DNA from 2 places in the Micromonospora sp. WMMD736 genome. Region 1 is predicted to be linked to the other one. Evidence: riboswitches for the same ligand, from Rfam matches in the RefSeq annotation. Region 1 holds a riboswitch; the other holds the start of a gene.
The links. A riboswitch is a leader RNA that binds a small molecule or an ion and turns the genes downstream of it on or off. The one in region 1 is predicted to bind cobalamin.
Positions count from the first base shown of each region.

Region 2: it holds a riboswitch for cobalamin, as region 1 does, so the genes downstream of both, cobN (cobaltochelatase subunit CobN) here and ACN269_RS09135 (acyl-CoA thioesterase) in region 1, are expected to answer to the same signal.

Region 1 covers NZ_JBMHMI010000001.1:2,168,625-2,172,027, reverse strand. The annotation lists gene metE (5-methyltetrahydropteroyltriglutamate--homocysteine S-methyltransferase) at 1-702, shown strand, start outside; cobalamin riboswitch at 883-1,097, shown strand; gene ACN269_RS09135 (acyl-CoA thioesterase) at 1,286-1,732, shown strand; gene ACN269_RS09130 (ABC transporter substrate-binding protein) at 1,954-2,844, shown strand; gene ACN269_RS09125 (hypothetical protein) at 2,912-3,403, opposite strand, start outside; gene ACN269_RS09120 (peptidase) at 3,394-3,403, opposite strand, start outside.
Region 2 covers NZ_JBMHMI010000001.1:1,042,508-1,045,910, reverse strand. The annotation lists gene ACN269_RS04630 (inositol monophosphatase family protein) at 1-187, opposite strand, end outside; gene ACN269_RS04625 (DUF5919 domain-containing protein) at 184-1,068, opposite strand; gene ACN269_RS04620 (hypothetical protein) at 1,144-1,497, shown strand; cobalamin riboswitch at 1,584-1,760, shown strand; gene cobN (cobaltochelatase subunit CobN) at 2,022-3,403, shown strand, end outside.

The DNA.
Region 1 (3,403 bases):
ATCATCTACGGCGACGTGGCCCGCAAGGCGCCTATGACGGTCGAGTGGACGACCTACGCGCAGTCCCTGACCGACCGGCCGGTCAAGGGGATGCTCACCGGTCCGGTGACGATTCTGGCGTGGTCGTTCGTTCGCGCCGACCAGCCTTCGGCTGATACCGCCGACCAGGTGGCGCTGGCCCTGCGCGACGAGTGCCGTGATCTCGAGGCGGCCGGTATTCGGGTGATCCAGGTCGACGAGCCGGCGCTGCGTGAGACGCTGCCGCTGCGCCGGGCCGACCAGAAGGCATACCTGGAGTGGGCGGTCGGCGCGTTCCGCCTGGCGACCTCCGGTGTCGCCGACGACACCCAGGTCCACACCCATTTGTGTTACTCGGAGTTCGGTGAGGTCATCACCGCCATCGACGCTCTCGACGCCGACGTCACCAGCATCGAGGCGTCCCGTTCGAAGATGGAGGTCCTCGACGACCTCGCCGCGATCGGATACCACCGCGGAGTCGGCCCCGGCGTCTGGGACATCCACTCACCGCGGGTGCCCTCGCACGAAGAGGTCGTGCAGGCGCTGCGTCGGGCAGCGGCGGTGGTTCCCGTCGAGCGGCTGTGGGTGAACCCCGACTGCGGTCTCAAGACCCGCGCCTACCCAGAAGTCAAGGCATCCCTGCAACATCTGGTCGCCGCTGCCGTCGAGCTTCGCGGCCACTGAGTACCACGCCGGGCGGGACGAGCGTCAGTCCCGCCCGGCAGCCACGGGAGTAAACCCAGGTGAGCGCGGGCCGCCGCACCGGCCACCGCCGGCGTGCCGCTGTGGTTCTGGCCGTTCAACACTGGCTCGGAGAGTTTCGGAGCGCCGGCCTCGGCAGCGGAGGTTCCTTAACGATCCATTAGACTGGCTGGTGGCGTTGGTTCGCCCGGTCACGACCGACCGGGCGTCGTAAGAGGGAACCCGGTGGAAATCCGGGACTGCCCCGCAGCGGTGAGTGGGAGCGACCGCCGTCATCAGCACTGGGCCCATCAGCCTGGGAAGCGACGGCCAGTAGGGGACCGGCGTAGCCGGTCGCGTCCGCGAGTCCGAAGACCTGCCCGCGCTGCGTACACAACAGTGTGCGCTGCCGTCGGCCTCGCGGGTGGGCTGAGCGGGTGACGTGCCGTCCGTCGGCGCGTGCTCCTCAGCGTGTATCCGCGTTCCGGCGGTGTGGTTTCCCGAGGGACGGATCACCGCTGTGCACGACACCACCGCGATCGCCGGCCGAGCGCCGTCGGCGTCGCATTTGACCCTGTCGCAGATCATGGACCAACATCACACCAACCTGATGGGTACGGTGCACGGCGGCCGGATCCTCAACCTGATCGACTCGGTCGCCGGGGTGGTCGCCGCCCGGCACTCCGACGGGCCGGCCGTCACCGCCGCCATCGACGAGACCGCGTTCCTGCGGGCGGTGCGGGTCGGCGACGTCGTACACGTCGACGCGCGCATCACCTGGGCGGGCCGCAGCTCGATGGAGGTGGCCGTGAAGGTGACCGCGGACCGCTGGGACCGCGCCGTGCCGCCCACGGACGTGGCCACGGCCCATCTGGTCATGGTCGCCATCGACGACGACGGGCAGCCACGTGCGGTGCCGCCGCTGCTGCCGGAAACGGACGGGGACCGGCGTCGGTACCGTGAGGCGGAGATCCGCCGGGAACACCGGTTGGCGCTGCGGCGGGCGTTGCTCGACGGCGCCGTAGAGGTCTAAGACCTGCTCGGACTGTCCGTCGCGGCGCTGGCCGGTCACCTGGCAGCGATCGTCGTCCTCACCGCCCGCCAGGTTCGGCGATGATGCTCGTGCTGGCCAACGCCTCCTGTTATGGCATCCGCGTCGGGGTGGTGGTCGCGTTCGGCGTCGTCCGCCGGGAAGGCCGTCGCCCGTCGTGCGGGAGTGGACGCCATTCGGTCGTGCCTGGTAGGCAGACGGGTGTGCGCATTGTCTCCCTGCTGCCGGCGGCCACGGACATCGTGGCCATGCTCGGACTGACCGGGCATCTGGTCGGTCGTACCCATGAGTGCGACTGGCCGCCGGGGGAACTGACCGATATTCCGGCGGTGACCGCGACGTCGCTGCCGGGGGCGTTGACGAGCCGGGAGATCTCGGCGGCGATCGCTGGCGACGCGCACCGGGGGTCGTCGTTGTACCAGCTCGACGTCGCCGTGTTGGAGGATCTGAAGCCGGATCTGATCCTGACCCAGGATCTGTGCGACGTGTGTGCGGTCTCCTACGAGCGGGTCAACGACGCCGTCCGACTGATGGACTTTGACACGAGGGTGGTGTCCCTGGAGGCGAGGACCATCGCCGGGATCCTCGACACGGTCGATGCCGTGGCCGCGCTGACCGGCACCGACGAACGGGCGGCGAAGATCCGCGCCGACAGCGAGCGTCGCCTCGCCGCGTTGCCCGGGCCGGCGGCCGGCGCGCCGAGGGTGTTGTTCGTCGAGTGGCTCGACCCGCTTATGCCCGGCGGGCACTGGGTGCCGGAGCAGATCAGCTACGCCGGCGGGCAGTCACTGCTGCTCGGACCGGGCGCGCACAGCACACCGCACCGATGGTCGGTCGTCGCGGACCTGGCCCCCGACGTGGTGGTGTTCGGGCCGTGCGGGTTCACACCGAAGCAGACGCTTGACGAGTTGTCCGTGGCGACCGCGCAACCCGGGTGGGCTGACCTGCCCGCGGTGCGCGACGGGCAGGTGTGGGTGGTCGACGGACCCGCCTACTTCAACCGCCCGGGCCCGAGGGTCGTCGACGGCGCGGAGATCCTCGCCGCCGTCCTTGCCGGCCGCTCCGACTCCCGCACCCAGCACGTGCCCACCTGATGCGTCGGGGTGGTGCCGCGCGGCCCGGTAGCACAGGGCTGCGGTGCCGGCACCACCCCAGCGCCAGTTACGGCGGGGAGATCGACGGAGCCTGTCCGGAGCCGAAGCGCCACCCCTCGACAGTGCCCTGCGCGGGGTTGTAGCTGCTCGCGCCGAGCGTGCTGTAGGACCAGGTACCGCCGGGCACGGCGTGCCAATACGACCAGTACGCGCTGGCCGGGGGAGTATTGACACATGGCTCGGAGGCGGGCATGGGGTAGCCGTTGATACGGCAGACGAAGGCAAGGCCCCATCGTTGAGTGCCCGTCACGGTGAAGCCCCCGCCCTGCAACGCGGCCAGGCCGGTCGGCGGGTCCCCGAGTCGGCAGCCGGTCTGCACACCGAGGCCGAACGCGGTGAGGTCGACCACCACCGTGACGCCCGCGCCCGCCGCGCACGCCGCAGCGTGCGCGGCGCGCGGCATCGGGTCGACGACGACCAGGCCAGCGCTGACGACGACAGCCGCGAACAGCAGCGCCAACCGTCGCCGAATCACCGCCCGCTGCGCGGTCACCACGGC
Region 2 (3,403 bases), 1.1 Mb from region 1:
AACCGATGTCAGGCACCTTGGCGGCCAGGTGCTCGCGAACCGCTCGTTCGATGGCGTAATCCACCTCCGAGGCCATGTCGCGGTCACCCTTGAAGGTCAGCGCGCCGGGCTGGAGCCTCCGCATCAGGTCGTGTGCCAGGTCGACGGCCTCCTGTGCAAGGGGGAGGAGGTGCGCGTAGTCGGTCATAGCTGGCGGCTGCGCTCCCACAGCGAGTTGAACATCTCGTCAAATATTGGGTAGAGGCCGGAAGGATTGGCGCTGCGCTCGATGACCATCGTCGGGCAGTCGACACCACGCATCTGCGGGAGGTAGTGCTGGACAACGCAGAGTCGACCATCGATCAGAAGGACGTTGGCGCGAATGGACTCGTCGTAGACGCCGATGGCGAGGTTGTTTCGGGCTTCAGCGGGGAGCCGGTCACGAATGCGGCGCGCCAGGTTCTGGATGTTGAGGTCGGTGAGCGCGCTGAGGTGTCCGTCGGGATAGTCTTCCTCCCGCTCCTGCCGCCTGATGGCCTCGCCGGCCGGGTCGAGGAACAGGCAGCGGAGGCGGGTGCCGGCGGCGAGGAGTTTCAGGAGGCGATTGTCGCCGTACTGCTGACAGATGAGGTTGAGTGACAGGCCGGACGCTCGGATGTCCGTGGCATGGTCGAAAAGGGCTCGCGGGGGCAGCTCCGCCATGAAGTCTGATCGGCTGGAATAGATCGCGCTGACATCAGCGCACCGGTCCGGCACTGCCTTGCCGACCTGGTGTCCTGCTAGGTCACGGGCCGGCTCGCGTTCGCCAAGGAGGAGCGTCACGCGTGCGTGGCGTGGCATGGACAGGCCGGTGCAGATGCGGGTGAGGACATCGATGCTGCTGACCCGGCGGGCGCCGCTGGTGATTTCGCTGATCTGAGCCTGGCTGAGGCCGGTGGCGACGCCGAGAGTGGTTTGGCTGGCTCGGGTGGCTCGCTGGACGAGGCGGAATACCTGAGCGACATCGCGAGCGGCCAAGGCATCGAGCATGTCGGCGGTGTCCCACAGCAGGTCTTCAGTGGTAAGCGCGGCAGTCGTGCGGACGCTCACGGGTGGCTCCCTTCCTGCTCGAGGGCCGAGGGCCAGCTTATCCAGTAGTCAGATGGCATACCGGCAGGACATCCGGTGGGCGGATGGAAGTTATCCATCGAGGAATCACTTTCTGTGATGGATCGCCGTGGTTGCGGTGAGCAGGGTCGTGGTGTGAGTCTCCGGTCCCGCCCCCACCTGCCCATGCGCCCCGCCTGGTTGTGCCGCAACTGTGCCGCCGCGTGGCCATGTTCCCGTGCGCAGCTCGATCTCGTCGCCGAGTTCTACGGCCACTCGCTGGCGCTGGCCCTCTACCTGACGTCCTGCATGAACGAGGCCATCGGCGATTTGTACGGTCTCGGCGGTCGCCCCGACCTTGCCCTGATGCACGCGCGTTTTCTCGGCTGGCTGTCGATGACTCGCCGGCCGCGTCGGCTCAAGCCTGAGTGACCCGCTCCGATATCTTCGCAGGTCAATGTGGTGAACCTGGCCCCTCGACGCCGGGGTCGGCGTTGACCGGCGGCGCTGCGGTGTGGCAGCATTCGCGGCCTGACGGCAGTGAAGGAAGTCGGTGCGAATCCGACGCGGTCCCGCCACTGTCACCGGGGAGCGATCCCCCCTCGTGAGTCACGGCCGTGTGTCTGCGGTTGGAAGGCCGGGGGAGAGCGTCGATCCGGAAGCCAGGATACTTCGGCCGTCGGGACGTACCCCAGGGCGTGGACACCCGAGGAGGACCCGATGACGCATGGCGTCTCCATCATCGACGGCCGTTGCCGTTGCCCGCACCGCGGCCGTGCTGTCGCCGCGACCGGCGTCGACTCCGTTCACCGCTGAGTTCCGCGCCACGCGACCCTTCGCCACCGGCTGCACGCCGGTGAGTCCGGGTCGCGGTGCCCGCTGAACCCCGCGCCCACCCGCACGTCGTCGCCGAGTCGCCTCCGCGAGCGCGTCGACGTTACCGTCCGGAGCCTGCCGTGCGCATTCTGCTGCTCTCCACCGCCGACACCGACCTGCTGGCCGCCCGCGCCAGCGACGCCGACTACCGGCTCGCCAACCCCGCCCGGGTGGCGGCCGACGAGGTGCCCGCCCTGCTCGACGGGGTCGACCTCGCCGTCGTACGCCTGCTCGGCGGTCGGCAGGCGTGGCCGGACGGCCTCGCCGCGGTGCTCGCCAGCGGCGTACCCACGGTCGTGCTCGGCGGCGAGGCGCTGCCGGACGCGGAGCTGATGGCGGTCTCCACGGTGCCGGCCGGGGTGGTCGCCCAGGCCCTCGCGTACCTGGTCGAGGGTGGGCCGGACAACCTGGGGGAGCTGGCCCGGTTCCTCTCCGACACGGTCCTGCTCACCGGCGAGGGGTTCGCCGCGCCCACGCCGACCCCGGCGTACGGCGTGCACGGCGCGTACCCTCCCGAACCGGATCGGCCCACCATCGGGATCGTCTTCTACCGGGCGCACGCCCTGGCCGGCAACACCGCCTTCGTCGACGTGCTGGCGGAGGCGGTCCGCGCGGCCGGCGGCAACCCACTGCCGATCTTCTGCGGTTCGCTGCGCGGGCTGACCGCCGGTGCCGGCCCGCTCGGCCTCTTCGCCCGCTGCGACGCGTTGCTGGTCACCGTGCTCGCGGCCGGTGGCGCGGTCGCGGCGGACGCCTCCTCCGGCGGCGACGAGGACGCCTGGGACGTCGGCGCGCTGGCCGCCCTGGACGTGCCGGTCATCCAGGCGCTCTGCCTGACCAGCACGCGCGAGCAGTGGGCCGGCAGCGACGCCGGACTGTCCCCGTTGGACGCGGCGATGCAGGTGGCCATTCCGGAGTTCGACGGGCGGATCGTCACCGTGCCGTTCTCGTTCAAGCAGGTCGACGCCGACGGGCTCTCGGTGTACGCCGCCGACCCCGAGCGGGCCGCCCGCGTCGCCGGCATCGCGGTCCGGCACGCCCGGCTGCGGGACGTGCCGAACGCCGACAAGCGGATCGCCGTGGTGCTCAGCTCGTACCCCACCAAGCACTCGCGGGTCGGCAACGCCGTCGGTCTGGACACGCCGGCCTCGGCGGTCCGGCTGTTCGCCGCGCTCGCCGAGGCGGGCTACGACCTCGGCGGCACACCGCCGCCCACGGACGGTGACGCGCTGATCCACGCGCTGATCGCCGCCGGGGGGCACGACGTGGAGTGGCTCACCCCGGAGCAGTTGGCCGCCGCCGAGGCCCGGATCCCCGGGGAGACGTACCGGCGGTGGTTCGACCAGGTCCCGACCGAGCTGCGCGCGCGGATGCGGGAGCACTGGGGTGACCCGCCAGGCGAGCTGTACACCGACGGCGGGGACGTCGTGCTGGCCGGCCTGCGCTTCGGCAACGTGGCGCT